Regions from separate parts of the Bradyrhizobium sp. STM 3561 genome, predicted to be linked through region 4. Evidence: predicted binding sites of a transcription regulator. Region 4 holds the regulator's gene; each other region holds the start of a gene.

Region 1 (7,481 bases), 400 kb from region 4:
GTCTGAGTTTCTTTGCGAGAGCAAGGAACCAGGATTGCGCGCAGACGTTGAGTTCCCTTACGCTGAGCGGAAAGTGGAAAGAGACCCCGAGATGCCCGCGTGGCTTGAGGTTTTGCTCAATCTGGTCGGCTATGCCGGCTTCGTGGCGCTCGCCTCGCGCGGCGCCGCCAGCCCGCAAGCGCCGGCCGACGATCGCAGCTACGGCGATGATGGCTAATTAGCGCGCGCCGTCTGGCCTGCCGTGCGCACCAGCCGGTCGGCCTTGATCGCAACGCGCGTGTCCTCCGCCTGCGGCCGCAGCGAGAAGCTGATCACCACGAAGGTAAGACAGAACAGCGTGCCGACGACGGCGACGCGCCGGTAGGTGTGCCGGTCGCCTTGAAAAAAGGACGGCTCCGAAAAAGGAATCATGGCAAAATTGCTTCTTGGCAAAGTCGTTTCTTGCTTGTCTTTGCCCGACACCTACCCCAACCCGCGCCAAGCGCAACGCGATTGGGCTTTTAACCTAACCGAATAGGGTTATCGGCATCGCTGCAAGTTATCGTTAGGCAGACCAGAGGCGCACCTCTGCCGCAAGGAGCGGTGAACGACCGGCCAGCTTTGTTCCAGCTTCGACTCCATTTCGTTCCCGAAGAACGAATCGGAATCACAGAAAACGGCGCGGAGCAGTTCTTAACGAATCCTCTTGCGACCTCGATCAGGCCGGCACACTTCCATGCGGCTCCTCCTTCACCACATTGCTTGCGGACAAAACAGCGGCGGGGACTGCGCCAGCATCACGCCATCTCGTTCCAATACGCGCGGTCGCATCGTCCCGACCTGGCGCGACTTGTTCTGCATCCGACTCCATTTCGTTCTCGAAGAACGAATCGGAGTCGCAAAAATCAGCGTGGAGCAGTTCCTAATGATTGATGAAAGCGCGGCTGTCTTGGACGGCAGGGCCCGTCGCAGGCAAACGCTACGGCGACAAGCAAGCGCGCCCCCTCAGAACGAGCCCGCGCCTGCGCATTGCCGCGTGTCGTTGCCGATGGATCAAGCCGCCCGCTTCGACTTGTCTTTCGAGAAGCATTCGAGGATCTGGATGCGGAGCTCTTCTGCGGCGGGCCCCTCGAGCTTCCTGAGCTCGTTCCACAGCCTGATCACTTCGCGCTGCTTTTCGACGGTCATGAGCACCCTCCCAATGGTCCACCAAGGCTGTCCACATTAGAACAAATAGAGAACAAAAAGTCCAGTCCTCGGGAGAGTTTTCGTGCTGAACCTTTTCGGCGCGGCAGGGACCTATGGAAGCTGGGGATTTCAGCGCCCAGTCACACGGCAGCGCCGCCTGACGAACATACTCCGTCGTTTCGGCGCTGTTGCTTTTTGGCATTTCAACTTTAAGTTACGCCCATGCTGACGGCCAGGCGCTGAAATCCCAACGCCGTCGGTGAGAAGAGCCTCGCGCGAAAGCGCGGGGTTTTTTCTTGCGATGATTTGGTAAGGGCGGATTGCGGCGACCGGAACGAGGTCTCGCCTTCTGCATTGACGGTCCGAAATCAGCGGGCCGGCAACCGCGCGACGCAGCCGTTCGGCGCGATTGAAGCTCGTTCGGCGCGACTGAAGCTTGCGCCGCGAGATACGCCATCGAGCCGCTGATGATCTGCGAGTTCTGCGAGAACGAAATCCCGGTCGGTCTTTCGCTCTGCCCGGCTTGCGGAAAGCCGCAGGGCGCGCCCGGACGGAGCGAGCGGCGCGCGCCGTGACTTGTCCTGATCGTCGTGGCGGTGTTCGGCATCGCCATCGCCGAGCACCACCTCTTCTTCAGCCCTTGATCATTGCGCCGTCGCAAGAAGTCCGGCGCGATGACATCGTCGGCGGCTCAGACCGCGTCCTTCGCCACCTTCAAGGGCGAGGCCTTGACCGATTTGCTCGCGGGCTTCGCCGCAAACTGCATCGGCTCCTTGGTGAAGGGATTGATGCCCATGCGGGCTTCGGTCGCCGGCTTGTTCACCACCGACATCTTCACGAAGCCGGGAATGACGAACTCGCCGGACTCGTTGAGCTCCTTGTAGCCGACGGTCGCCATGTACTCGATCACCGACTTCACGTCGTTCTTCGAAAGCTGCGTGCCCTCGGCAATTGCATCGATCAATTGGGTCTTCGTCATCTTCGCCATGTCTGAATTCCTCTGAATGGGGGCGCGCGCAATTCCTGCTGGGGACGCGGCCGAACCGCGGGGGCACGCTGCTGATTCATGCCAGAAGTCATGAAGTGATCGGGCTTAGAACCCATCGAGGCCGAAAACGCAAGCACGGTTCTCGGGGACGCCCGGCCCTGTGAATGATGCCGCCGGACACGCCCACCTTCTTTTTGAACCATTCAGCGGTTGACGCGTCTTATGTTTGAAGTCGCTGAACTTCACCCCACCAGAGAGCCCCGCTGTCCCCAGGCGGGGCTTTCGCTGTTCGAGAGTCCAGTTGATCCCACCCGCCGTGTCACCTCCGCGTGAAACCTGTGGCTCCGCAGGCATTGTTGACGCTTCAGTAACCTAACGCGGCCAAGCTCCCATCATGTTCGTTGCGTTGGAGTATCCCCAAGTGCTGGATTTTGACGAGCTGCGTGAACTCGCAGCTGATGTTCGTATTTTCGTCGACGTCGCCGAAGACAAGGCCGAAGCGCTCAGAGCCGTCATCGCGGCTTACGATGTCGTGCTGGCGATCTTCCCCACCGAGGAGGGCATGGGCCTCCACGTCATCAAGGGCAGCGAGATCCTGGACAGGATCGCGAAATCGCGGACGCATGCGATGTACAGCCACACGGCGATCGCGGTTCCCGATCTTGCACATGCAAGAGCGCTCAAGTTCCTGACGGCCCCTGTCGATCAGCGGATTGCGGCCTAAAGCATGATCCGGAAAAGTGCGAAGCGGTTTTCCGGAAAGATCATGCGTAAACAACAAGCTATAAAGCGCGATGACGATTCATCCAAATCTCGTCGCGCTTTAGTCTTCTGCAGCGCTTGCTTGTCGGCCACGCCGCTCCGCAGCAAAGCGGCGCGTGGTTCATTTCGCCCGACGGCAGAGGTGAACCGCGCATCTGCCGTCAGCGAAGCAGCGCGGGTAGTTCACCCCGATAGAGAACCCCGCCTCCTCAAGGGCGGGGTTTTCGCTTTTGCGCGCTGCATCAGTTCGCCCGGAATTTCAAGCCTCTCTTTGCCGTTGACCCGGTTCCCCTGCCGACGCACCCTCTCGAGGGGGCGGGGTTTGAGGAGGCATTATGCCGAAAACCCTTGTGGAATTCAGAGCGAAGAACCTTCGTTTACTTGAACAGCTTTGTCCCGACGACCCGCGATACATCCAAGCCTGGTTGAAGCAATTCGATGAGCAGAACGGGATCGCGCCCGAAGCTCGTCCGAAGTCCGGCAAAGCCCGACGGGCAGCTTCGCCGAAGAAGGCCGCTTCGCCCGGTCGGGCGAGGTCGGCGCCCTCCTCCTCGGCCTCGGCCCGCTGATCGGCGCAGCGACGTACGCGCCTCGGGCTTCGATCCGATGCACGAGCAACGATACGAGGGCATGGCCCTCACGGAATGTCCGCGGCCTTCCGCCTGTCGCCGATCGAAACCGGCTTGTTCAGGAAATATTCGCGGTTGCCCGTCGCGGCTTCGGCATACTGGTCGATGGCCACGATGATGGCCTGGACGTGGGCATAGCACCACCCTTCCCGCGTCGCCCGTCGGCGAACGTCTTCGAGCGCGGTCAGGAAGGGCGACAGGTCTCTCTCGTCATCGAACCATCGCCTGCTCACCATGTCCTCCCGCCGAGCACCCTGCCCTTGTTGTGATGCGGTTCCGCATCCTTCAGCGCGTCCCGCTGGCCGCAGAGACTTTCGACCTTCGCCTCCATCCGCGACAGCAGCGCTTCGGCCGAAGCCGTCCCGATGCCCGCCCGCTGCAGCTGGAGGATCTCCTTCCTCTGCCTGCCGATTTGGATGCGCATCCGTTCGATCTCCCGCCTGACAAAATCCAGGTCCGGCATGTTCAGCCTCACGATTTGAATATGGCCCAATGAGAACAAAAACGGAACGACAAGTCCAGTCCGACGTTCTACGGAAAAGCGGAGATTTGCGATGGCGGACAACACCCGGAAGGAACCGAAGGACTGGGTTTCCGGAGGCGACCCGATGACGGGAGCCCAGGAATCCTATCTCAAGACCCTCGCCGAGCAGGCGCACGTAAAGCCGCCCGAGCGCGAGCTGACCAAGGCCAAGGCCTCGGAGCTGATCGACAAGATGCGGCAAGAGGCCGGGCTGGACGAGTGACCCGCATGATTGCAGGGACCCGAGTCCGTGTGTATGCAAACGAAATTGGGAATCGAAAATGCCTTATTTCGTTTGCGCCCGCGACGGTGCCGGGCAGATTATTTTGAAACGGGATACCAGGGAAGCGGCCGAGAAGAAGGCCGCCGAGCTGCGCGACATGGGCTATTTCGAGGTCGAGATCGTCGCGAAGGGTGGCGAGAAGACGGCGTGAGGGACTGGACACGGTCAACAGGCGCTGACGCCGATCAGTCTCATCCTGACATCCCGATATTCGCGGTCTGGCGTGGTTCGCGCCGGGCTGAATTGCAACAACGAAGCAGCTTAGTCCTCTTCGGCGACACGCCTGCCTAGCTAGCGTCGTCTTGCATGTCCCTGGTCGCGAAGTGGCATCCAAACGCCAGCATGGCCAGGGTGAAGGACGAGCCGAGCAGAATTCGGAGAGTCAATTCCATCCCCTCGCTCACATACCTGACCTCGTGCCGGTGCGCGTAACGCTCGGGATGCGCTGCATCGGGCGCTTGAGGAGAGCTCGTCAAAGGCACAAGCCAGGCGACGGTGCCGCCAATCGCTGCAACCCTCGCAACCTTGCCTAACCTTTGAAGCCACCGCTTCATGCTTCCCTCAGCACCTTAATAACGTTGAGAATGACGAAAGCACCCAGACCGTAGATGAGCGCATTCACGAGCCACGACATGGCAATGCCGAGGAAGGTGGGTCCGCCGATCGCTCCCCAGAAGAAATATGCGGCGGTGATGCCAGGCCACTCCAGCGAAAGATAAGCGAAGTCGGTCAGCGGCTCGATGGCGAGGAGCAGCGCCGAAATGAGCGCCCCGACGGCCAGTGCGATGACGAGGTTCGTCTTCATGGAGGGCATCAGAGACCCAACAGCCCGGCGACAACAGGGATGAAGAAATAGGCGGCGATCCCGAGCAGGACGCCCACGACAAAGCGTGCAGCGCGGCCGTGAATCTTCGTATCGAGCCAGGCGCAAACGGCGACCGCAGCCTGCCTCAGCCAGCTACCGACGAGGCATCTGACGAGATCGAACAGGAGATCTGCGAAGAATGCGGCCATGGCGTTTAGTCGACCCCATCGCTGGCGGGGTTCAACTGCCGGCCGTTTGACCATGTCGGCCGGCAAACTTCGGGATGCGGCGTAAAGCGGGAATTGGGCGAGCCGGCAGTCGGATGGCGTCCGAAGGCGTGGCGACTGTCGGATACGGCGACACAGCCCCGAAATCGATAACCGCGAAGATCACCGCGGTCCTCGAGATCTGGGGTCAGTTGGTGGTCTGGAAAACATAAAAAGTCGCGCCGACAGCAAATGGGCGCGACTTTTTCGACGCCAGACTCGATCGGGAACGAGCTGTCGATTACTTCTCTTTGATGACGGTCGTGCCGCTGCTACTACCGACTGTCCCTTCCTCGCAGACTTTGGTCTGCTTGATGCGATCTTCGGCTTCCACGCGGCTCTTGAAAGCCATCGGACCGATCTGTGTTACGACCTCCTTGTCCGCCGGGCGTGTGGTGGTAACCGTGCATTGGCGGCTCGGACCTTGCACGACATAGTACTCATCGGCCAGTGCTGGGGCGGTGCATCCGATGATTAATGCGCCAGCAAGAAGTGGTGCCTTCATTGTCGCCTCTCTCTGTTCAAATGCTGCCGACCGACGCGATCAAGAGAGCTCCATCCTGTCGGCGGCTCTGTAACTCGTGCGGACTGCAAGAGTTCCGAAAGCCCCCTCCAGAGAACAAAGCCTGGAATGAGGCGAAGGTGCCGCAACGGCCAGTTGGTGGATGATGTGCTCAGGTTCTCATGGCCGCTGCATGGCCCGCGGGCTTTCCTTCCGGAAGCACAAACAAAAACGCCGCCCGGAAGGAGCGGCGAGTGCTAAAGCCTAGATAGTGAGCGGAACTCACTTCTTCATGGCGTCCGCTGCGTCTCTCGCCGCATCCTTAACGTCACCTGCGGCCTTGTGCACAGCGCCTTTCGCCTTGTCCGCCTTGCCTTCCGTTTGAAGGTCCTTGTCGCCGCTCAGCTTGCCGGCGCCTTCCTTAATGGTGCCCTTGGCCTTATCGGCGACACCTTTCACATGCTCGCGATCCATAACGCGCTCCTTCGATCTGGATGACGCCTAAACGCAGGAAAAGGATCAGGGTTCCTCGTACCGCCATTGACGAACAACTCGGCTAAGCAGCCAAATAAGACGTGTTTTCGCACTTCGACGCCATTTACCAGGAACCAGCCCGCCCGGCTTGGCGGCAACGAAGTTGAACGCATTACCGTCGCTTCGTTGCGTGGTCGGTGATGCAGAAGTCGCGGAGCGTTGCACATTTACAACCCGCACAGCCATTCGAGGTAGTAAGCTGCGCGATCAGAATGACTGAAACATATTTCGTGTTTACTTCGATCCGATCAGCGGGGGCGAAAAGTGTTTGATGTCTATCGCAATGGCAAGCGGGACTTGCTTGTTCTGAGCAACGGCTCTGCAATACCCGTCGTTTGCTCTCGGAGTAAGTGGCGCAAGAGCAGAATAAGAGTTGTCAAAGTCAGCGATGAAATCAAGTCAGCCGTTCAGCGACAGGGCTATTATGTTCGCAGCTTGCGGGTCACCAAGGAGCGGATGATCTAGCTTCGAGCAGGACGGCGGCTTCTCCAGTGCGCAACTCTACTGTTATTGTCCAGCTATTCCGCGTAACCGCAGGCGAACTGGCTTTGGGAGGTTAGGTCATCGTCGCGCGACCAACTGTGCCAATCCGGCCTCGCTCAGGCGCGTATTCGGCGAAGCTGCTGAGTCGTCCGTTAAGAAGCCGATTGCAGCGGTGAGCGGTCGCTGATGGCTGCGATGAGGGTGGCCAGGAAGAGGCACCAAAGAACCCTCAGCCAGGCGAGGATGCGGCGGAAGTTGTGACCGACGGCAGAGAGGATGACGTTGGCGGCATCGCCGGCGCGGCCTTTGAGGTAGCAGCGGCCGAGGTGACCATCGGCCTTCAGGTGTCCGATGACGGGTTCGATGGCGGAGCGGCGGCGCAGCTCGCGCTTGATGATACCGAAGACGCCGCGCTTCTGGCCGGAGATGAAGACACGGCGCGGGTTCTGCGCGTCATGGCCGCGGTATCCCTTGTCGACATAGGCCCGCTCGATCGGACAGCCGGTGAGTGTCTCGGTGCGGTCGATGACGTCCCGCAG
Region 2 (7,481 bases), 2.2 Mb from region 4:
CACGTTGACGAACCCGGCCGCGCAACCGATCAGCGCGCCCCCGGGGAAGCTCAGCTTCGGCACCGACTGATAGCCGCCCTCGGTGATGGCGCGCGCGCCATAAGCGAGCCGCTTGGCGCCTTCGAAGGTGCCGCGGATCGAGGGATGGGTCTTGAAGCGCTGGAATTCGTCGAACGGGGACAGATAGGGATCGTCGTAATTGAGGTGCACGACGAAGCCGACAGCGACGAGATTGTCGTCGTAATGGTACAGGAACGAGCCGCCGCCGGTCTTCATGTCGAGCGGCCAGCCGAACGAATGCTGGATCAAGCCCTTCTGGTGCTTGGCGGGATCGATCTGCCAAACCTCCTTGAGGCCGATGCCGAATTTTGGCGGCTCAGCCTTGGCGTCGAGTGCGAATTTGTTGATGAGCTGCTTGGTCAGGCTGCCTCGGGCGCCTTCGGCAAACAGCGTGTACTTGCCGAGCAATCCCATACCGCGGGTAAAGGAATCCTTCGGCTTGCCGTCGCGGCCGATGCCCATGTCGCCGGTGGCGATGCCCCTGACCTTGCCCCCCTCGTCGTAGAGCACCTCGGCCGCGGCAAAGCCCGGATAGATCTCGACGCCGAGCGCCTCGGCCTTGCGCGCCAGCCAGCGGCAGACATTGCCGAGCGAGCCGATATAGCAGTGATGATTGTCCATCAGCGGCGGCATCATGAAATTCGGCAGCTTGATCGCGCCGCCGCCCGTCATCCAGTAGAAGCGGTCGTCCTTGACCTGCGTCTTCAGCGGGCAGTCGGCATCCTCCCGCCAGTCCGGAATGAGCTTGTCGAGTCCGGCCGGGTCGATCACCGCGCCCGAGAGAATATGTGCGCCGACCTCGGAGCCCTTCTCCACCACGACCACATTGAGATCGGCATTGAGTTGCTTCAGCCGGATCGCGGCCGACAGACCCGAGGGGCCAGCGCCGACAATGACGACGTCGAATTCCATGGATTCGCGCGGGGGAAGTTCTTCGGTGCTCATCTGATCTCAGCCCTTGAGACGGTCCTCGGTCGTTTGCGCCCTCTTGTTTCCGATTTTTCCGGGTAGGACAACCTCGGAATCGCGTTCCGCCGGGATGCAAGGCCATCCAAGGTGATATAAAAGTCAGACTTTCCCATGATCCCCGAACCCGCACCCACCGTCCGAGAGCTGCTCGCCTTCTATCTGGAGGCCGGTGTCGACTGCGCGCTTGCGGAGGAACCGATAGACCGCCTGGCGGAAATCGACGCTCCGCCACCTTCCCCGCGCACGGCACCGCTCGAGGCGCCGCGGCCGGTCGCCGCGCCCGCGGTCATACGTGCTGAAGCCGCGCCTGCACCGGATGTCGCCATCGCCTCGGCGCGTGAGGCCGCGCGCACCGCCCCGACGCTGGAGGCATTGCGCGAGTTGATGCAAACTTTCGAGGGCTGCGCGCTGAAGCACACGGCGACACGGCTGGTGTTCGCCGACGGCAATCCCAAGGCGCGCATTATGTTCGTCGGCGAGGCGCCAGGGCGCGACGAGGACATCGAGGGACTGCCCTTCGTCGGGCGCAGCGGCAAGCTGCTCGATCTGATGATGGGGGCCATAGGGCTCAACCGCACCACAGCCTACATCGCCAACGTCATTCCCTGGCGGCCGCCCGGCAACCGCACGCCGACGCCGCAGGAGACGCAGATCTGCCTGCCCTTCATCCAGCGCCAGATCGAGCTGGTGAACCCGGATGTGCTGGTGACGCTCGGCAATCCCTCGACCCAGACGCTGCTCGGAACGCGCGAAGGCATCATGCGCACCCGCGGGCGCTGGTTCGATTATGACACCGGCGCACGCACCATCCGCGCGCTGCCGACCTTCCATCCGGCCTATCTGTTGCGCTCGCCGTCATACAAGCGGCTGGCCTGGCAGGATCTGCGCGCAGTCGCGAAGGTGCTGGCGGGATAGCGAGGGGCAGAACGCTCTCTCCCCGTCATTGCGAGCGCAGCGAAGCAATCCAGAATCTTTCCGGAGAGAGACTCTGGATTGCTTTCGTCGCAAGGGCTCCGCGCAATGACGGCGGAGAGAGCACCTCACGTCCCCTTCGGCCGCACGATGGCCCAGCCGATGCGCAGCAGCGGCTGGCGGCCCGTCACCAGCCATTCGAAGGCGCGCGGGACTTCAGGCACGATGCCGGGGAAGCGCTTGAGGATGTCCGGCGGCGGGGTTCCGGCGGTATCGGAGGCGCGCCAGACCACGACGCCGCCAGTTTCGCTGAACTTGGACCGATTCATCCACGGCGTGCGTGCCGGATCGGCGTCGATGAAGAGATGCGGCCGGCCGGAATGCAGTGCGATCAGGCTGGCGAGCTGGGGCTCGCCGGCGACGGCACGCAAGCGATGGTTGGTGCGGCGGGCAAAGCTCTCGTCGAAGAAGTCCGAGATCGCACGCGCCGGCATCGAGGTCGCAATCTCGTTGGCACCGGTCCAGGGCAGGAACAGCACGGCGAGCACCACACCGGCGGCGGGTGCGACGACGGCGGCAGCCCAGACCATGCGCAGCATCCGCGCGCGGCGCATCGCGATGAGATCGCCGGCCGCGACGACCGCGGCGAGCCCCGACATGACCAGCACGACACCGGCGCCGCCGACGACGGAGTCGAGCCCCAGCAAGCCGGAGATCAGCACCGCGCCGAGCGGCAGAGCCAGCGCGAAGAAGTAGACGAAGCTGCGCGCGAGCGGCTCGACCGGCGGGCGATAGATGATCGGCGGCTCCTCGCCCTTGTCGGCGAACAGCCCGGTATTGAGAAAGGTCAGCGCCGGAATCGTCGCCGCCCCGAGCACCAATCCTCCGAGCAGCCAGGCCGCATGCAGCGCGCGGGCGCTGAGCTCGGTGACTTGCGGCAAGGCCGGCAGCGTCAACGTCTCGGCGCGCATCAGCCAGACCGCATAGGGCAGCGCCAGCACGGCGACGACGATCAGTGCAAACAGCGGATCGAGCCCGCGCAGCGTCCTGCGCCCGGCTGCGGTCGAGATCGCGAAGATGATGATCAGCAGGAGGAGAAAGATCGCCGCAGGCGTCGTCAGCAGCAAGAGTCCCGCTTCGATCGACCAGGCGAACCAGGCATTGCCGCGGCGCTGGCCGATGATCTGCCAGGTGTGCAGCAGCAATAGCGCCCAGAGTGGCCGCGCCAGGACCAGCGGCCCGAAGTCGAGCGCGGACGAGGAGAACGCCAGCGCGGTCATGGTCAGGAGCACGGCGAGCACCGCGTGCTGGGAGCCGACCACGGCGCGAGACAGATGAAAGAGCGCGATGAAGGTCGCGATCTCGCACACCTCGGCAAGCACATAGACGCCGAACATATGACCGCCGGCCGCGCGATAGGCGATGTCGGCGAGCCAGACCGGCAGCGGCGGGCCGAGATCGGTGCCGACCTGGTACTCGCGGCCGAAGGCCAGCAGCGTCGCAAGAGTGCCGGGCGGGCTGCGGTAGAACACCAGCGCCACGAACAGCCACATCGCCGCCTGAAGCAGCACGGCGATCCATACGATCAGCCGCGGCCGGGCGCGAATGAGCTCGATGACCAGGGAGGTAAACCGCATGCAACGTCCGAATGATGCAGCCAGTCCAGCCGGCCCTATTCGCTCACATTCGATTTGATAATGGGCGCTGCGCGTCGTGGCAACTTTGGTGTGCTCGTCATGCCCGGGCTTGTCCCGCCTGCGCGGTCGAAGCCGGCGCGGCGAAGGCCCGAAGATCCACGCGTGGATGGCCGGATCAAGCCGGGCCATGACGGATGAGGGTGCGGCGGGGCCGACGTCCTAGAGAGTTGCCGATCCGTCGATCTCAATTTGCGCGTCCATCTGTACCTCGACCTCGGTCACCGAGAACAAGTCCCGCTCCGGCTCGACGGTCCAAGGCATGTGCTTGGCGCGGGCGGCGGCGACGGGGGCGAAGAAGCTGCGGTGATGAATGGACGGGCCGAGACGGTCGAGCGCCTCGAGATGTTCGGGGACGGCATAGCCCTTGTGCTGCTCGAAGCCGTAGCCGGGGCAGTCCTGCGCCAGCGCGCACATCAGCCGGTCGCGGGTAACCTTGGCGACAATGGATGCCGCGGCGATCGACAGCACGATGCCGTCGCCGCCGATCACCGCCTCGCAATCGCATTCCGTTTCGAGCCGGTCGCGGCCGTCGACGAAGACGTGCCTGGGCGTCTCGGGCAGTGCCACCACGGCGCGCTTCAGCGCCCATAGCGAGGCGCGCAGGATGTTGTCGCGGTCGATGCGCGCGGGCGAGGCGACGACAACCGAGACCTGCGCGGTGGCGCAGATCTTGTCGAACAGTTTTTCGCGCTCCTCGGCGGTCAGGCGCTTGGAATCATCGATGCCGCGCGGAATGCGGTCGGGATCGAGAATCACCGCCGCCGCCACCACGGGGCCGGCGAGCGGGCCGCGGCCGGCCTCGTCGCAACCGGCGACCGGCCAGACGCCGCGCTTGATCAACGCGCGCTCCCGACGAAAGCTGGGGGGAGCAATGGCAATGATACCTTTCTTGCCGGCAGCAACCTCCGGAGCGCCAGCCGCAGGCGTCTTGACCGCCTTGTCAGGCGCGGCCTTCTTCGCGGCCTGCTTCTTGGGCGCGTCTTTGGCTGGGTTCTTGGCGGACTTGTCCCGAATCATGGCCGGGATCGTGCGCAAGGGGCTTCGCCAGCGCAACCTGGAACCCAGGATAATTCCCGTTATTCAGGCTGGCCGCCCCTATTCCGCCAGATGCACCCGTCGGTCCTCGCCCACCTCGATGCCAGGCGCGACCACGACCTCCCAGACATGGCCGTCGGGATCAGCAAAATAGCCGCAATAGCCACCGTAATCGGTCTCGTGCGCCGCCTTCAGCAAGGCGGCTCCCTTCCCGATGGCGAAGGCCAGCACCTGATCGACCTCCCCGCGCGTCGCGCAATTCCAGGCGAGCGTGGTGCCACGAAAGGTCGTGGGCCTCGGCCGGTCAGGCACCGATGCGCCGGCCGCGAGCCGATCCCAATGATAAAGCGCGAGCACCGGACCTCCGGTGTCGTAGAAGGCGACCGCCTCGCCGGTCGCCTTCAGGCGGCGCGAGAAGCCGAGTGCGTCGTAAAACGCGATACTGGCGCGGATGTCGCTGACACCCAACGTAATGACGGTCAGTCGTGGCACCGGCACGGCGAGTTCCTTAACCACGCGATGCCTCTTCCGTTTGTCCGGTCAGAACAGGCTGAGCTGGTCGCCGTTCCGCTTCGGCCGCGCAAAGTGGTCCGTCGTCAGCTTGGAGCGGCGCTTGTTGAGGCCGAGTCTGTCGCAAGCGATCTCGAAGCGGCGGCCGATGGTCCAGGCCATCGGGCCGGTGCCCTTCATCCGCTCGCCCCATTTCGCATCGTAGTCGCGTCCGCCGCGCATGTCGCGGATCAGGGTGAAGACGTGGCGGTAGCGGTCCGGATAGTTCGCCATCAGCCATTCGCGGAAGAGATCGCGGACCTCCAGCGGCAACCGCAGCAGCACGTACGAGGCCTCCTTGACGCCGGCGTGGGCGGCGGCATCGAGGATTCGCTCGATCTCGGAATCGTTCAGCGCGGGAATCACGGGCGCAACCATCACCGTGGTGGGAATGCCGGCATCAGAGAGCTGCTTCAGCGCCTCCAGCCGCCTCGGTGGTGTCGAGGCCCGCGGCTCCATGGTGCGCGCCAGCTTCGGGTCGAGCGAGGTGACGGATATCGCGACCTTGGCGAGGTTGCGCTTGGCCATCCGCGCGAGAATGTCGATGTCGCGCACGACCAGCGCCGACTTGGTGACGATGCCGACCGGATGGCTAGCGCGTTCCAGCACCTCGAGGATGCCGCGCATGATCTTTCGCTCGCGTTCGATCGGCTGATAGGGATCGGTGTTGGTGCCGATCGCGATCATCCGCGGCTCGTAGCCGGGTGCGGCGAGCTCCTTCTCCAGCAGCGAAGGTGCCTCTGGCTTCACGAACAGTTTTGACTCGAAGTCCAGCCCCGGCGAGAGGCCGAGATAGGCATGTGTCGGCCGCGCGAAGCAATAGACACAGCCATGCTCGCAGCCGCGATACGGATTGATCGAGCGGTCGAAGCCGATGTCGGGGGAGTCGTTCCGGGTGATGACCTTGCGCGAGGTGTCCACACCGACCGTGGTCTTGAACGGCGGCAGCTCTTCCAGGCTCTGCCAGCCGTCATCGAAAGCGACGCGCGCCTCGGCCTCGTAGCGGCCGGTGGCATTGGATTGTGCTCCCCGCCCTCGCCGGCGCGCGCGGTCGATGGCGACGCCAAGCTCGGGGAAATCTGAAGGCGCACCCGCCGGCTCGGAGGGCGCCGTGACCGGCGGGTGCTTGAGGGCACGAGAGGATGCTCGACTCATGAGCCCAACATAGCACGCAAACGGAACAAATCAAGAACAAGAACAAAAAACGCGAAAACAACCCCATGCAAAGTAGCCACCCAAATTTCGGGCGCGCGCCTTTGACATCACGCAACACGCCGGTCGCGACGATTTCGTTTGATCCCGCACAGGGATCGATCGCGCCGGAACAAAGTTGGTGACGATCGCTGGGTGAAAGCCGACAGGAACATGACAATTCAACAAAAAACGGCCGCCGCGAGCAGCGACCTCGGTCTGCTCGATCGCTATTGGCGCGCCGCCAACTACCTCTCCGTCGGGCAAATCTACCTGCTCGATAATCCGCTGCTGCGCGAGCCGTTACGACCCGAGCACATCAAGCCGCGTTTGCTCGGCCATTGGGGCACGACGCCCGGCCTGAACTTCATCTACGCCCATCTCAACCGCGTCATCCGCGCGCTGGACCTCAACGTGATCTATGTCTGCGGTCCCGGCCATGGTGGACCGGGCATGGTCGCCAACACCTACCTCGAAGGCAGCTACAGCGAGATCTATCCCGACATCGCGCGGGATACCGACGGATTGCGCAAGCTGTTCAGGCAGTTCTCCTTCCCCGGCGGCATTCCGAGCCATGCGGCGCCGGAGACGCCGGGCTCGATCCACGAAGGCGGCGAACTCGGCTACGCGCTGGTGCACGCCTATGGCGCGGCATTCGACAACCCTGATTTGATCGTCGCCTGCGTCGTCGGCGACGGCGAGGCGGAAACCGGCCCGTTAGCTGCGTCGTGGCATTCGAACAAGTTCTTGAACCCGGCCCATGACGGCGCGGTGCTGCCGATCCTGCATCTCAACGGCTACAAGATCGCAAATCCGACCGTGCTCGGACGGATGCAAGATGCGGAGATCCGCGATCTCTTCCATGGGTTCGGCCATGAGCCGCTGTTCGTTGCGGGCGATGATCCCAAATTGATGCACCACGCCATGGCGGATGCGCTCGATGTCGCGCTCGCCAGTATCCGCTCGATCCAGCAGCACGCCCGTGACGGGCGCACGAGCGTCGGGCGGCCGCGCTGGCCGATGATCGTGCTGCGCAGCCCGAAAGGCTGGACTGGCCCGAAGGAAGTC
Region 3 (7,481 bases), 110 kb from region 4:
GCTGCCGATCGTCATCACGCCGTGGCTGATTGCAGCCCTGTTCGTGCTGACGGTCGTGATGTGCGTGGCGTCGGCGATCGGTGCAATCGTGCGCGTGGTGCGGATCGATCCAGCAACGGTATTCATGCGATGAACGAAATCATCATTGAGGCGGCCGGAATCAAGAAGACGCTTGGGCGTGGCGCCGGTGAGGTGAAGGCGCTGCGCGGGATCGACCTGACGCTGCGGCGGGGCGAGTTCACACTGCTGATGGGGCCCTCGGGCAGCGGCAAGACGACGCTGCTGCTCGTGCTCGGATGCATGCTGGCACCAAGCTCGGGTACACTCACCGTGTGCGGCACGCCCACGTCGGGTGTCGACAAGGAGGGACTAGCCCAAATCAGGCGCGACCATATCGGCTTTGTGTTCCAGTCCTATCATCTGTTTCCGACGCTCACTGCAGCGCAGAACGTGCAGCTCGCGCTCGACATCCGTCACGAGCGTGGGCGCAAAGCCGGGAAACGCGCGCGGGAAGCGCTGAACCTGGTTGGTCTGGAGCAGAAGGCCGATACCTTGCCGGGCGAGCTCAGCGGCGGTGAGCAGCAGAGGGTCGCGATCGCGCGAGCCTTCGTCGCCAATCCCTCGGTCATTCTCGCCGACGAGCCGACGGCCGCGCTCGACGGCAATAACGGACGAAGCATCATGCGGATTCTCGCAGACGCCGCACATCAGCGCGAACGCGCCGTGCTCGTCGTGACCCATGATCCGCGAGTCATTCCCTTTGCGGATCGCATCGTCGAGATCGAGGATGGCCTGCTGGTCGACACCGGATCCGGCGAACCCGAACGGCTGCATTTGCCAAAGGCGGCCGCATTCAGGTCGTAAGACCCACGCGAATGAATCAAAAGGACGCACCATGAGCCTGCGCGGGGAAATGCTGCGCCTCGGCATCCGCATGTTCCTGAAACGGCACCGTCGGCCATTCGATGTCGGAACGTGGCGGGCAAACATGCATCGCATGGAGAGGTGGGTGCCTCGCCCGCCACGCAGCACCAAGACAAGCGTCGTACAGGTCGGTCACCTCAGATTGCACCGGATCGCCACCCCGGCGTCGCGCCCGGGGCGCAACATGCTGTATCTTCACGGTGGCGCCTATATTTCGGGCGCGCCGATCTACTATCGGCATTTCACCTGGCGCATTGCCAATGTGACCAAGTCGACGGTCTGGGCGCTTGAATATCGCCTCGCCCCCGAACATCCGTTTCCGGCCGCACTGGACGATGCCGTGGCGGCTTTTCTCTGGCTCGCCGGCGAGACGGCCGATCCAAGCGAACTGTTCGTGATGGGTGATTCAGCCGGTGGAGGATTGGCTCTGTGCCTTCTCATGAGACTGCGTGACGAACGCAAGCCGCTTCCTGCCGCCGCGGTTGCCATGTCGCCCTGGACCGATCTGGCGCTCACCGCGCCCTCGTTGACCGAGAATGCCGCATCAGATCCGATGCTGAACGTGGACGATATTCCGGAATTCGTGCGTTGCTATCTGGCAGGCGCCGACCCGTATAACCCCCGTGCATCGCCGCTCTATGGCGATGCATTCGGCCTTCCGCCGGTGCTGATCCAAGTCGGCAGCGACGAGATCCTGCGCGATGACGCGGTCCGTATGGCCAACAAGCTGAAAAACGGTGATCCGCGGAGCCGCCTGGAGGTCTGGCCGCGCATGCCGCACGTGTTCCAGCTCTTCGTCCCGGTGCTGCCGGAAGCCCATGCGGCCATCGCCCAGATCGGAGAATTCATCTCCAACCTGCGTTGCGATACAACTCCATCGGCTTCCGGGCTCTGAAGCGCGATGAGATCAGGATGAAACGTCATCGCGCTTTGGGTTGCGACTTGAGCATGATCTCTTCGGAAAACCGCTGCGCACTTTTCCGGATCATGCCCTAGGCCCCGCTACCGTTGCTGCTCTCTCCGTTCCCGTTCTCGGCCTCTTCGGTGATGTGCTCGACCGAGACGACGTGCTCGTCCTCGGCGGTATCGAACACGATCACGCCCTGGGTCGAGCGGCCGGCGATGCGGATACCTTCGACCGGGCAGCGGATCAGCTGGCCCTTGTCGGTGACGAGCATGATCTGGTCGGCCTCCTCCACCGGGAAGGACGCCACGAGGTTGCCGTTGCGGTTATTGACGCTCATGGCGACGATGCCTTTGCCGCCGCGGCCCGTGGTGCGGTACTCGTAGGACGAGGTCCGCTTGCCGTAGCCGTTGACCGAGACCGTCAGCACGACCTGCTCGGCCGCCGACATCTCGGCGTAGCGCTCCTGCGGCAGCTGGAAGCTGCCCGAGCTCTCCTCGGCCTCGGCATCCACCGGTGCCTCTTCCGCGGCGGCTTCGCCTGCGACCGCGCGGCGCATCTTCAGGTAGGCCGAGCGCTCGTCCGAGGTGGTCTCGACGTGGCGCAGGATCGCCAGCGAAATCACTTTGTCGCCTTCGCCGAGCGCGATGCCGCGCACGCCCATCGAGGTGCGCCCGGTGAACACGCGCACGTCGGTGACGGGGAAGCGGATGCACTGGCCGCCGGCAGCCGTCAGCAGCACGTCGTCGCGCTCGGTGCAGATCTGAACGTCGACGATCGCCTCGTTGTCGTCGAGCTTCATCGCGATGATGCCGGAGCGGCGGACGTCGACGAAGTCGGACAGCTTGTTGCGCCGGACATTGCCGCCCGTGGTGGCGAACATCACGTCGAGCTGGCCCCAGGTCGATTCATCCTCCGGCAGCGGCATGATTGTGGTGATGCGCTCGCCCTGCTCCAGCGGCAGGATGTTGATCATGGCCTTGCCACGCGCGTTCGGCGCGGCCATCGGCAGCCGCCAGACCTTTTCCTTGTAGACCTGGCCGCGCGAGGAGAAGAACAGCACCGGCGTGTGCGTGGAGGCCACGAACAGGCGGCTGACGAAATCCTCGTCGCGGGTCTGCATGCCCGAACGGCCCTTGCCGCCGCGGCGCTGCGCCCGGTAGGCCGACAGCGGCACGCGCTTGACGTAGCCGGCGTGCGAGACGGTGACGACCATGTCCTCGCGCTGGATCAGGTCCTCGTCCTCGACCTCGCCTTCCTGCTCCATGATCACGGTCTTGCGCGGCGTGGCGAACTCCGCCTTGACCTCGGCAAGCTCGGTCTTGATGATGTCGAGGATGCGCGCGCGTGAGCGCAGGATCTCGAGATATTCGCCGATCTCGCCGGCGAGCTTGGAAAGCTCCTCGCCGATCTCGTCTCGGCCGAGCGCGGTGAGGCGCGCGAGGCGCAGCTCCAGAATCGCCCTCGCCTGCTCCAGCGACAGGCGAATGGTGCCGTCGGCATTGATGCGGTGGCGCGGATCGTCGATCAACGTGATGATGTCCTCGACGTCGCGGGCGGGCCAGTCGCGCGTCATCAGGGTCTCGCGCGCCGCAGCCGGCGTCGGCGAGTGCCGGATCACCTTGATGATCTCGTCAATATTGGCGACCGCGATGGCAAGGCCGACCTGCTCATGCGCGCGCTCGCGCGCCTTGCGCAGCTTGTACTTGGTCCGTCGCGTGACGACCTGCTCGCGGAAGCCGACGAAGATCGTCAGCATGTCCTTCAGGTTCATGGTCTGCGGACGGCCGGAATCGAGCGCGACGGCGTTGACGCCGAAGCTCGTCTGCAGCGGCGTGAACTTGTAGAGCTGGTTCAGCACCACGTCGGGCACGGCATCGCGCTTGAGCTCGACGACGACGCGATAGCCGTCGCGGTCGGACTCGTCGCGCAGGTCGGAGATGCCCTCGATCTTCTTTTCCTTGTAGAGCTCGGCGATGCGCTCGACCATCGTCGCCTTGTTCACCTGATACGGGATCTCGGTGATGACGATCGCCTCGCGTTCTTTCCGGATCGTCTCGAAGGTGACCTTGCCGCGCATCACGATCGAGCCGCGGCCGAGATGGTAGGCGCTGCGGATGCCCTGGCGTCCGAGGATGATACCGCCGGTCGGGAAATCCGGCCCCGGAATGATGTTGTTGAGCTCGTCGATGGTCAGCGACGGATTGTCGATCAGCGCCACACAGGCGTCGATCACCTCGCCGAGATTATGCGGCGGGATGTTGGTGGCCATACCGACCGCGATGCCGCCGGCGCCGTTGACCAGCAGGTTCGGGAACCGCGCGGGCAGAACCACCGGCTCCTTTTCAGAGCCGTCATAGTTGTCCTGGAAGTCGACCGTGTCGTCGTCGATGTCCTCGAGCAGCTTCAGCGCGATCTTGGTCAGACGGGATTCGGTGTAGCGCATCGCCGCCGGCGGATCGCCGTCGACCGAGCCGAAATTGCCCTGCCCGTCGATCAGCGGCGCCCGCATCGAGAAGTCCTGCGCCATGCGCACCAGGGCGTCGTAGATCGCCTGGTCGCCGTGCGGGTGATATTTACCCATGACCTCGCCGACGGCACCGGCAGACTTCTTGTGCTTCTTGTCCGGGGTGTCGCCGCGATTGTTCATCGCGAACAGGATGCGGCGGTGCACCGGCTTCAACCCGTCGCGCGCATCGGGCAGCGCGCGCGCCACGATCACGCTCATGGCGTAATCGAGGTACGACTTCTTCATCTCCTCGTAGATGGAAACGGGGCGAATGTCCGAGGGTTGCGCCGGCTGGTCGCCGGGCTTGTTGTCGTCGTCAGCCAAGGGGAAATCCGGTGAGGTTTTATCTGGGAATCATATAGCGCATCCAGGGTCGGATAACCACCCTTGCAGCCCCCTCGAAAGCGCTTTTTCCGCTTATTTTTCCAATAACTTAAGGCTCCGGACCAGCCCCTGAACCGCTCCCGGAATCGGCCCTTCAGAACCACCCGTCGCGCCTGGCTGATCACGCGAGAAGCCGCCCCGTCGGCCAACTTCGCATGGGCGCAATGCGGACCTCATCCCAAACATGAAGCGGGCCCGGAAAATCCGAGCCCGCCCTATCAAATTAGTAAGAATTGCTGACACGACGCACGCTCAGAACGGGATATCGTCGTCCATGTCGCTGTTGCGGCCACCGCCGGCGGCGACCGGACGGCGCGGAGCGCTGCTGACGGGACCGGAGGAGCCGAAATCGCCGCCCGGCTCGTCGCCGAAGCTGCCGGCTCCTCCGCCGCCACCGCGGCCGTCGAGCATGGTCAGCGTCGAGTTGAAGCCTTGGAGCACGACCTCGGTCGAGTACTTCTCGACGCCGCTCTGGTCGGTCCATTTGCGGGTCTGCAGCGCGCCCTCGATGTAAACCTTCGCGCCCTTCTTCAGGTACTGCTCGGCGACCTTGCAGAGCCCTTCATTGAAGATCACGACGCGATGCCATTCGGTCTTTTCCTTGCGCTCGCCGGTGTTCTTGTCGCGCCAGGTCTCCGAGGTGGCGATGCTCAAATTCGCGATCGGCCGCCCGTCCTGGGTGCGGCGGATTTCAGGATCCTTGCCGAGATTTCCAACCAGAATGACCTTGTTGACGCTTCCCGCCATCGCCGCTCTCCACTCCGAATGCCACTGAATTTCAAAAGGGCGAATCCGCTGCCCGCGTTGCTCTGCGCCCCGTCGAGGCGACCCTATACGCTTGCGGGCACCGGTCAGCCCGGCACCCCCAGGGTTATCCCCACATATAGCATCACCATCGGCTTTGTTCCAGATTTGTTCTTTGCGGCGACGCACCAGAACATTCGGTCGCGTGCCGATAAAAAGACAATTCCTCCGATGGAACCTTTCCGGGTTCCCGTGAACGGCAAAAACCACTTAACATTCATCAAGTTGCAGCCACTTCAGTCGGTCGCCGAGTGTGGCATTTCGGAGACGGACTCTGCTCTTTCCTTAGGCTACGGTTGCCTCGGAATTAGTTCATATGGGCGTCGCGCCTGATCAGCCGCTTTGGGGATTTCGAGAAGCGGACGAAAGTGGGGAGACTGCAATGAATAAGATTCTGTTTAGTGCAATCGGTGCAATGGCGTTGGTCCTGTCGGCTCCTGCAAGCGCGGCGGATCTCGCAGCGCGTCCTTACACCAAGGCTCCGGCGCCGGCGGTCGCTGCCATCTACGACTGGAGCGGCTTCTACATCGGCATCAACGGCGGCGGCGGCACGAGCCACAAGTGCTGGGACTTTGTGACGCCCGTGACGGGCGTTCTGGTCGGTGAAGGCTGCCACAACGCCACGGGCGGCACGGTCGGTGGCCAGGTCGGCTATCGCTGGCAGTCGGCGAACTGGGTGTTCGGCGTCGAGGGCCAGGGCAACTGGGCCGACTTTTCCGGCGACAACATCAGCCCGCTGACTGGCCTGCGCGATCGTTCCAAGATCAACGCTTTCGGTTTGCTCACCGGCCAGGTCGGCTACGCCTGGAATAACGTGCTGCTCTACGTGAAGGGCGGCGGCGCCGTCGTCGGGGATCGCTATCGCACCTACGATCTGGCGACAGGCCTCGAATTCGATCGCGCCAACGAGACCCGTTGGGGGGGCACGGTCGGTGCAGGCATCGAGTTCGGATTCGCGCCGAACTGGTCAGTCGGCTTGGAGTACGACCACATCTTCCTCGGCAACCGCACGATCAACTTCACCGGATCCGGCAATTTCGCCATTGCCCCGCTCGGTGTCGTCACACGGTCCGAGCGCATCAGCCAGGACGTCGATATCGGCCTCATCCGCGTGAACTATCGCTGGGGTGGCCCGGCGATCGCGAGGTACTGATATCTCGCTGAAATTATTCGGAGATCAAAGGCCGGCCTTGCGCCGGCCTTTCTTGTTTCGGCTCGATCGCTTGGAAGTAATAAGTCAGTAACCATCACCTTTTGCGGCTATGTGGCTTTTCGGAGACACAACGTGCGCCTTTGGTGGTGTAGAGATGGCATCAGTTGGGCCGTTGAGTCCGCTGCCCTTCCGTCGCGGAAGGCAACAACAGAAACTGGGACTGGGATTAAGTTGAAAATGAAAAAGGTTTTGCTGGCTTCGGCCTGTTTGTTTGCTCTCGCCGCTCCGGCCTCGGCCGCTGACCTCGCGGCGCGCCCCTACACCAAGGCTCCGGTCGCTCCGGTCGCTGCTGTCTACAACTGGACCGGCTTCTACCTCGGTATCGTCGGCGGCGGCGCGTGGGAAAACGCTTCGGGCGACCCGAAGATGAAGGGTGGCTTCGTCGGTGGCACCGCCGGTTACAACTGGCAGACCGGCAACGTGGTGTTCGGCGTTGAGGCCGATGGCGCCTGGGCCGACGTCAGCGCGACGGCTGCAGGTGTGGTTTTCGTCCCCGGCGTCGGTGGCGTCCCGGCCTCGCTGACCTCGAAGACCGACGCGATGGGCACCGTGCGCGGCCGCATCGGCTGGGCTGTCAACAACGTGCTGTTCTACGGCACCGGTGGTTACGCCTGGATCGACAACAAGCTCACCGCCAGCCTGGGAGCCCTCTCGGTCTCCGACAGCAAGTTCCACTCCGGCTGGACCGTTGGTGCGGGCGTCGAGGCGTTCTTCGCTCCGCAGTGGTCGGTCAAGGGCGAGTA
Region 4 (7,481 bases):
GTTCATCTCGGGGCTCGGCCATGTGCTGTCGATCTCCGGCTATCACATGGCGGTCGTCGCCGGCGTCGTCTTCTTCGCAGTGCGCGCGCTGCTGGCGCTGATCCCGGGACTGGCGGCCGGCTTCGCCATCAAGAAATGGTCGGCGGCCGCTGCGCTGGCGGCGGCAGCGTTCTACCTGCTGCTGTCAGGCGCGGAGGTCGCGACACAGAGATCGTTCTTCATGACCGCGGTGGTGTTGATCGCCGTGATGGTCGATCGCCGCGCCATCACCTTCCGAACCCTCGCTGTGGCCGCGCTGATCGTGCTCGCGGTCGCGCCCGAAGCGCTGGTGCATCCCAGCTTCCAGATGTCCTTCGTCGCGACGCTCGGGCTGGTGGCGCTGGTGCAGATCGGCATGCCGAACCTGCTTGCATCGCCCGATCATTCGACGACAGCGCGCATCGCGCTGTGGGGCGGCCGCGAGATCGCGATGCTGTTGCTGGCTTCGTTGATCGCGGGGCTTGCGACCACGCCCTATGCCGCTTTCCACTTCCATCGCGTGACGCCATACGGCGTGCTCGCCAATCTCGGCGCGATGCCGGTGGTCTCGGCGCTGGTGATGCCGGCGGGGCTTTTAGGGTTGCTCGCGGCGCCCTTCGGCCTCGACGGCGTGTTCTGGTGGCTGATGGGGATCGGCATTGACTGGATGGTCGCGGTCTCGCGCTGGGTGGCGGCCCTACCGGGCGCAGTTGGCCGCATTCCGGCGTTCGGAATCGCGCCGTTGATCGCGGCCAGCCTCGGGATCATCGTGATGGGCCTGTTGCGCACGCCCTTGCGCTTGTCCGGCGCCCTGGTGCTGCTGGTAGCGATCCTCTGGGGACTGTCGGTGCGGCAGCCCGATATCCTGATTGCCGGGGATGGCGCGAGCGTCGCGGTCCGGGGCGGCGACGGGCGTTTGCATGTGATCCGCGCGAGCAAGGATGGCTTTCTGCTGAGGGAATGGTTAGCCGCCGATGCCGATCCGCGCGATGCCGCCAACGCCTCGTTGGCGAGCGGTGTGTCATGTGACGAGTCCGGCTGCGTGGCGCCGCTTGCGGACGGGCGGCTGGTCGCGCTTTCTCTGCGCATCGACGCGCTGGCTGATGATTGCAGCCGCGCTGCGTTGGTGGTGACGGCGCGGCCCGCGCCGCCCGATTGCGCAGCGATGGTGGTCGATCGGTCGCGCCTTGCCAGTCAGGGCGCGCTGGCTCTGACGCAAAACGGAGAGGGTTTCTCGGTGCAGGTGGTGAGGGCGAGAGGCGCAAGCCGCCCTTGGCTGCCGGCCGGCGCCGGCGAGGGGGATTTCGACGGCAGCCTTGCGCCGAAGACGGCCGTGCCCCGCAATCGGGACGCAACGCCATCGGAGGCCGACTTGCAGGCTGACGATTGAGGATCGATGCGGAGGAGGCGCGGGATTCTGCAGGACGCAAACCATACCATCTCGCCGGCCTCAGCCGGCGATGGCATTTCAAGTTCTGGCCCTCGACAAATCGGCCGGGGGCGCGCCGACGATCAGCCGATCGGCAGGCGTGTGATCGTGGACCTCGTCTCGGCGACGATCTGCGGCTTGTGCTCGCGCTCGCCAACCGGCTGGGTCACCGGCAGTTGCAGCACGGTCGCGCGCTGGCCTTCGACGAGCTGCGTCACCAGCACGTACTTGCCGTCGGGAAATTCGATCGCGTCATGATGGCGATCGGGAATGTGCGGATCGATCTTGCCGAACTTGCCGACGCGGGAGTTGACGGTGCGCGTCCAGATCCAGCGGTTGTCGTAACGAACGTTGTCGGCGAAAGCGAGCTCCGTTCCCGGCAGCAGGCAGACCGCGACGGAGAGATCGGCTTCAGAGGCGAAGCCGCGTGTCGAGGTGCCGCGGAAGGTTGTCGTGACGATCGTCTCGCCGACTTCGGCAGGGCGCGTCGCGACGGCATGCAGGCTATAGTCACACATCGGGTGCTCCTCATGCGAAGATAGCAAGCCGCACCTCTCTTGGAGGCGCAGGCCTCTATCAGGGTGAAGCATACAACGTTCTGCTCGGTTGTGGGCAAATCTGCGGCTGGGCTTCGCGAGCCGCGATCACATTATCTTTCCCGGATTCGATAGGAACAAAGCCGACGCCTGTGCATTCGAACGGCGCCAATGTCAGCGCCCCGCGGGTGCTGACCGGCTCGCTTATTGCCGGCTCGATTGCGGAGAGCTGCGCATCACATTCCGCGCGTCGCGAATTCGTACTGGCTCGATTGCTTGCGCACATGGCGGTGCGACTGTGTGGCAATGGCCTGCGACGCTGATGCTGCGATCAGCGCTGCAATGATTGTCCATGAAACATCTGGCGGGTGGCGTCTCCTCGAAGCTGTGGCCGCGAAGCGATGTTGCTTCGTGCGGCGTGCCGAGGATCTCGCACCGGAAAAAGGACCGGATAGTCTGAGCAGAACCGGAAAGACCATCCAGCCAGAGCGGAAAATGATCCGCTCCAAGAGGTGTCCAACGACCGCAGACCGCTCAGTACTTCCGGTAGAGCCCGATCAGCTTGCCCTGAATCTTCACGCGGTTTGGCGGAAGAATGCGGACCTCGTAGGCGGCATTGGCTGGCTCGAGTGCGATCGAGGCGCCGCGGCGGCGGAAGCGCTTGAGCGTGGCCTCCTCGTCATCGATCAGCGCCACCACGATGTCGCCGGTATCGGCGCTCTCGTTGCGCTGGATCAGCGCCATGTCGCCATCGAGGATGCCGGCCTCGACCATCGAATCGCCGCGCACTTCGAGAGCGTAGTGCTCGCCCGCGCCGAGCATGTCGGGCGGTACGCTGATGGTGTGGCTGCGGGTCTGCAACGCCTCGATCGGCGTGCCGGCCGCGATGCGGCCCATCACGGGCACCGCGACGGGACGCTCGCCCTCGTCAACAGGCGGGCTGGAGCTCGCGCGCACCTTGCCGAGATTGCCCTCGATGACGCTCGGCGTGAAGCCGCGGCGATTGCCGGCAGCGGCCTGGAGTTCGGGCAGCTTGATCACCTCGATGGCGCGGGCGCGGTTGGGCAGGCGGCGGATGAAGCCGCGCTCCTCGAGCGCAGTGATCAGGCGATGAATGCCTGACTTCGAGCGCAGGTCGAGCGCATCCTTCATCTCGTCGAAAGACGGCGGCACGCCGCTTTCCTTCAGACGTTCGCTGATGAACCGCAGAAGCTCGTATTGTTTGCGCGTCAACATCTCGACCAAAGTCCCCCGGTTGATGTCGTTCGATTCCGAGACGATGAATTCAGCGATAAGCCGCTACATCCTCGAAACAAATCATGAACGGACACTATATGTTCGATATGTGTTCCGCAACTGCTTAATTTACGGTGAACGGGGCAAATCTCGCGGAATGCGTGTTCCGTGCAGCTCAGACGGGGAGCCGCAGCACCTCGCAAGGCGTGCCGGCCTCGGCCTTCGGCGCGAACGGCGCGCGTACGAGAAGTACCTGTGCCGCAGCGAGATTCGCAAGCAGAGAGGAGTCCTGATGGCGGACGGGAAGGGCGACGAGCGTGCCGTCGCCGCGCAGTTCCAGTCGCGCACGCAGATAATCCTCGCGCTGGTCATTGGCCCCGAGATCGCGGCCCAGCACGGCGCATTCGCGGCGATGATGAATCACCGAACGGCCTGACAGGGCGCGAATCAGCGGCACCATGAACAGGAAGGCGCACACGTATGATGACACGGGATTGCCGGGCAGGCCGATCACGCGCATGGCGCCGAGCCGTCCGTGCATCATCGGCTTGCCGGGCCGAATCGCGATCTTCCAGAACGCCATCGAGATGCCTTCGCCCTTCAGCGCCTGCTGAACCAGATCGTGATCACCGACCGATGCGCCACCGGTCGTGATCAGGATGTCGGCGCCGCTCTCGCGAGCGCGGCGGATGCCGGCGGAAGTGGCCTCCAGCGTGTCGGCGGCAACGCCGAGATCGATGGTCTCGGCGCCCTCGCTGCGGGCGAGCGCGTGCAGGGCATAGCCATTGGAATAGACGATCTGGCCGCGACCGGGCGCGGTGCCCGGCATCACCAGCTCATCGCCGGTGGCAAGGATCGCGACCCTCGGACGGCGGCAGACGGCGAGCTGCGGATGATTCATCGCAGCGGCGAGCGCGAGATCGCGCTCGGTGAGACGGGTTCCTTTGCGCAGCAGCACGTCGCCCTCGCGGAAGTCGACGCCGGCGGGACGAATGTGCCGTCCGGGAATCGCGGCTTCCTTGATCATGATGTGCTTGCCGTCGGCGACCGTGTCCTCCTGGATCACGACCGCATCGGCGCCGTCGGGAATAACGCCGCCGGTAAAGATCCGCACCGCTTCGCCGACGCCGACCGTTCCCGCGAACGGACGGCCCGCTGCGGCTTCGCCGATCACCGCCAGTCTGGAATCGATCGTTGCCGCGTCTGCCGCGCGCACGGCATAGCCGTCCATCGCCGACATCGCTTCCGGCGGCTGCGTGCGCCGCGCCGCGACGTCCCGCGCGAGCACGCGATGGTAGGCGGCGTCGAGGGCGACCGTCTCCTCGGCCAGCGGCTCTGTGCCTGCGAGCACGGCGGCAAGCGCGTCGGATACCGGCATCAGGGCCACGGCGAACTCCCGCAACAAATCGAACAAATCGAAGGACTCGGTCGGCAAAGTTCTAGCCGAGCGGAGGGGCTGAAGCAAAAGACCTCCTCAACCCGGCGAAAAGCCACACTTCCTTTCCGCACTGGCTGTCGATGACAAAACTGCTCGAAAAGGCACTTCAAGCCGTGCGGCGGCTTCCTGCGGATAGCCAGGACGAGATTGCGTGTTCGATATTGGCTTTGATCCTGACGTCGAAGCCCCGTTCCGCCGCTTCGAGCGAAGAGGCGCAGGTTCACGGAACGCGCGACCCACGATCTGATTAGCATTGCCGATTATGTTAGGGAGCACAGCCCGTAAGGCGCGTTGCGATCCTTGAATCGCTTCAACCGGCTGGACGAAAAGGCTGGCGAAATCGTCATTCTCACGATTCAGCATCCCGCACGGGAACGCGAGCACTCGGATGCCTAAGGTGGCTCAAGTCCGCCGCGGCATGATCCGGAAGGCGAGGCAGACCGGCACGAGGACGGCCATGGCGAGCACGAGAAGGACGAGCGCCACGGCCAGCATCGGTCAACGCTCCGTCGGATCGTCCGGACTGACGTCCGCGACGTCGGGCGCCCTGGGACCTTGATCCTTGTCGGGCAGCGGATCGGCCTGGGATTTCAGGTCGGCGGCCTTGCTGATCAGCTTGGCGGAGAGGTCAGAATCCGAGGTGGTTCTGGCGAATTCGAGCAGGAGCGAGGCTTGCTTGGTGAGATAGGTCTTGCCCAGCACGTCGATCAGTCCAATGTAGAAGTCCCAACGGACTCATGAGTCCGATGGGTGGTATTCCGTTCCCGGAACTCTGTATAAAAATGCACAAAGTGATTGGGTTCCTCATCGCGTGCAATTTAGTTTCGGGAACTGAGCACGAACCGGGCCTCCCGCGGCTCAGATACCCAGCGCTTTCAATGCGTTTCCGACGTCACGCGGCGAGGTGACATGCACGGTCTTCAAGCCGCGCGCCCGCGCTCCCTCGACGTTCTCGGCGAGGTCGTCGAAAAAGACAATGCGATCCGCCGGCACCCCGATCGCCGCCACGACGTGATCGAAAGCCTCCGCGTCCGGTTTGCGCAGTCCGATGCTGGACGACAAATACAGCTCGCGGAAATGGCCGAGCAGGCCGGCGTATTCTTTCGAGAAATAGTCCACATGCGGCCGATTGGTGTTGGAGAAGGCGTAGAGCGGCATCTGCTTCGCCGCGCGCGGCAGCAGCTCGGCGATATCTGGCATCTCACCGGCGAAGATCGCGTTCCAGCCTTCCAGGAACTGCGCGTCCGAGATGCCGATTCCGAGCGAGGCACGCAGCGAGGCGAAATAGTCCGCGTCGCTGATCTTGCCCATCTCGTGCAGCCGGTAGGCCTCGTCACGCACATAGCGCGCGACGATGGCCTCGGGCCGGCAGCCCGCATGTCCCGCCCAGCAGGCGATCGCCTTGGAGAAGTCGATGTCGAGCACCACGCGCCCGAGGTCGAACAGCAGCGCATCGGCGCTGCCGGGAGAGAGTGATGTCATTGCGTCCTTTTCACTTCAATATCGGCAACTCAGTAGCGATAGGGCTCATGGTCGAACAGCGGGAACGCGCTGAACACGCCGGGTGCGTTGGTGGCGGTCGCCGGATGCAGGCAGGATTTATCGATCTCGGCGAATGAGGTGGCGCCCAAGAGGCCAAGGCAGCGCAGCGCCTCGTCCTCCAGCAGCTCCAGCATTCGCGCGACGCCGCCTTCGCCGGCGGCCGCCAGCGCCCAGCACTGCAGCCGGCCGATGCCGACGAGGTCCGCGCCCGCCGCGATTGCCTTGACGATGTCGGTGCCGCGGCAAAAGCCGCCGTCGACCATGATCTTGGCGCGGCCCTTCACGGCATCGACGATCTCCGGCAGCACATGCATGGCGCCACGGCCGTGGTCGAGCTGGCGGCCGCCATGGTTCGAGACGTAGATCCATTCGACACCGTGCTCGAGCGCGATCTGCGCGTCCTCGGCGGTGGCGATGCCCTTCAGGATCAGAGGGATCTTGAACTTGTCCTTGATCATCTTGACGGTCCGCCACTCCAAGCCCTTCTGGAAATCGCCTCCGGTGGCGCGCAGGCGGCTCTCGCGCACATAGCGCTTGGCGATGTCACGTTCGCGACGGCTGTAATGCGCGGTGTCGACGGTCAGGCAGAAGGCGGCATAAGCGTTCTTTTCGGCCCGGCTGACGACATCGGCGACGAAGGCATCGTCGCCGCGGACATAGAGCTGATAGAGCCGCAGCGCGTCGGGCGCAGCCTCGGCGGTCTTCTCCAGGCCGGGCTCGGACACCGAGCTCAGCATGTGCGCCGCGCCGAAGGTGCCGGCGGCGCGCGCGACGCTTGCCGCGCCATCCGGATCGAAGATCTCGAGCGCGCCGACCGGGGCGAGCACCACCGGCAGGCGCATCCTGCGGCCGAGCTGCTCGACGGAACCATCGACCTTGCGGACGTCGCGCAACACGCGTGGCCGGAAGGCGATCTCGTCAAGCGCCATGCGGTTGCGCCGCATCGTGGTCTCGGTCTCGGCCGCTCCGACGATGTAGTCCCAGGCATTCTGGTTGAGGTTGGCGCGCGCCTTCCGGATGAACTCGTGCAGGTTCTGGAACGGCTCGTTGCTGGCGCCGAGTTCGACGTTCCGTTCCGGCCGGATGCGGGGCGCTTCATTCATTGTTGTCCTCCCGAGAATTTGAAGTCTTGTCGCCATCGCCTATCGCGTCCGGCCCTCCAAAACCATCCTAAAATCGCATAGCTGTGAGGCGCGGGCGGCCGACCGGTTTCCGCTTTGCGCGAAACAGTTTCGGAACGTTGCCAAAAGTTTAGGCCAAGGCGAAGGGATTTCTTCGGCGC

The links. Region 4 encodes LexA, which represses DNA repair genes until DNA is damaged. Its sites were predicted from a motif close to TGTTCNNNNTGTGTTCNG; they were not measured.
Region 1: P6U28_RS12600 (DUF3072 domain-containing protein) is a predicted target of LexA. The motif match lies at 4,041-4,058, and genes of this name have one in related genera.
Region 2: P6U28_RS03785 (PA0069 family radical SAM protein) is a predicted target of LexA. The motif match lies at 6,399-6,416, and genes of this name have one in related genera.
Region 3: P6U28_RS14030 (single-stranded DNA-binding protein) is a predicted target of LexA. The motif match lies at 5,624-5,641, and genes of this name have one in related genera.

The regions. Positions count from the first base shown of each region.
Region 1 is NZ_CP120695.1:2,706,917-2,714,397, reverse strand. It holds gene P6U28_RS12645 (hypothetical protein) at 1-6, shown strand, start outside; gene P6U28_RS12640 (hypothetical protein) at 92-217, shown strand; gene P6U28_RS12635 (hypothetical protein) at 214-411, opposite strand; gene P6U28_RS12630 (hypothetical protein) at 1,033-1,167, opposite strand; gene P6U28_RS12625 (hypothetical protein) at 1,536-1,793, opposite strand; gene P6U28_RS12620 (HU family DNA-binding protein) at 1,859-2,155, opposite strand; gene P6U28_RS12615 (hypothetical protein) at 2,577-2,879, shown strand; gene P6U28_RS12610 (hypothetical protein) at 3,555-3,782, opposite strand; gene P6U28_RS12605 (hypothetical protein) at 3,776-3,970, opposite strand; gene P6U28_RS12600 (DUF3072 domain-containing protein) at 4,101-4,292, shown strand; gene P6U28_RS12595 (hypothetical protein) at 4,351-4,503, shown strand; gene P6U28_RS12590 (hypothetical protein) at 4,903-5,166, opposite strand; gene P6U28_RS12585 (hypothetical protein) at 5,166-5,366, opposite strand; gene P6U28_RS12580 (hypothetical protein) at 5,665-5,928, opposite strand; gene P6U28_RS12575 (CsbD family protein) at 6,208-6,399, opposite strand; gene P6U28_RS12570 (hypothetical protein) at 6,724-6,924, shown strand; gene P6U28_RS12565 (IS5 family transposase) at 7,095-7,481, opposite strand, start outside.
Region 2 is NZ_CP120695.1:884,477-891,957, reverse strand. It holds gene P6U28_RS03810 (electron transfer flavoprotein-ubiquinone oxidoreductase) at 1-1,005, opposite strand, end outside; gene P6U28_RS03805 (uracil-DNA glycosylase family protein) at 1,141-1,944, shown strand; gene P6U28_RS03800 (glycosyltransferase family 39 protein) at 2,070-3,578, opposite strand; gene P6U28_RS03795 (ribonuclease HII) at 3,798-4,655, opposite strand; gene P6U28_RS03790 (VOC family protein) at 4,734-5,189, opposite strand; gene P6U28_RS03785 (PA0069 family radical SAM protein) at 5,214-6,377, opposite strand; gene P6U28_RS03780 (phosphoketolase) at 6,588-7,481, shown strand, end outside.
Region 3 is NZ_CP120695.1:2,994,572-3,002,052, forward strand. It holds gene P6U28_RS14010 (ABC transporter permease) at 1-133, shown strand, start outside; gene P6U28_RS14015 (ABC transporter ATP-binding protein) at 130-864, shown strand; gene P6U28_RS14020 (alpha/beta hydrolase) at 896-1,819, shown strand; gene gyrA (DNA gyrase subunit A) at 1,917-4,661, opposite strand; gene P6U28_RS14030 (single-stranded DNA-binding protein) at 4,974-5,468, opposite strand; gene P6U28_RS14035 (outer membrane protein) at 5,908-6,678, shown strand; gene P6U28_RS14040 (outer membrane protein) at 6,916-7,481, shown strand, end outside.
Region 4 is NZ_CP120695.1:3,106,669-3,114,149, reverse strand. It holds gene P6U28_RS14600 (ComEC/Rec2 family competence protein) at 1-1,408, shown strand, start outside; gene P6U28_RS14595 (hypothetical protein) at 1,531-1,965, opposite strand; gene lexA (transcriptional repressor LexA) at 2,518-3,219, opposite strand; gene glp (gephyrin-like molybdotransferase Glp) at 3,395-4,606, opposite strand; gene P6U28_RS14580 (hypothetical protein) at 5,156-5,359, opposite strand; gene P6U28_RS14575 (HAD family phosphatase) at 5,516-6,139, opposite strand; gene P6U28_RS14570 (alpha-hydroxy acid oxidase) at 6,169-7,302, opposite strand.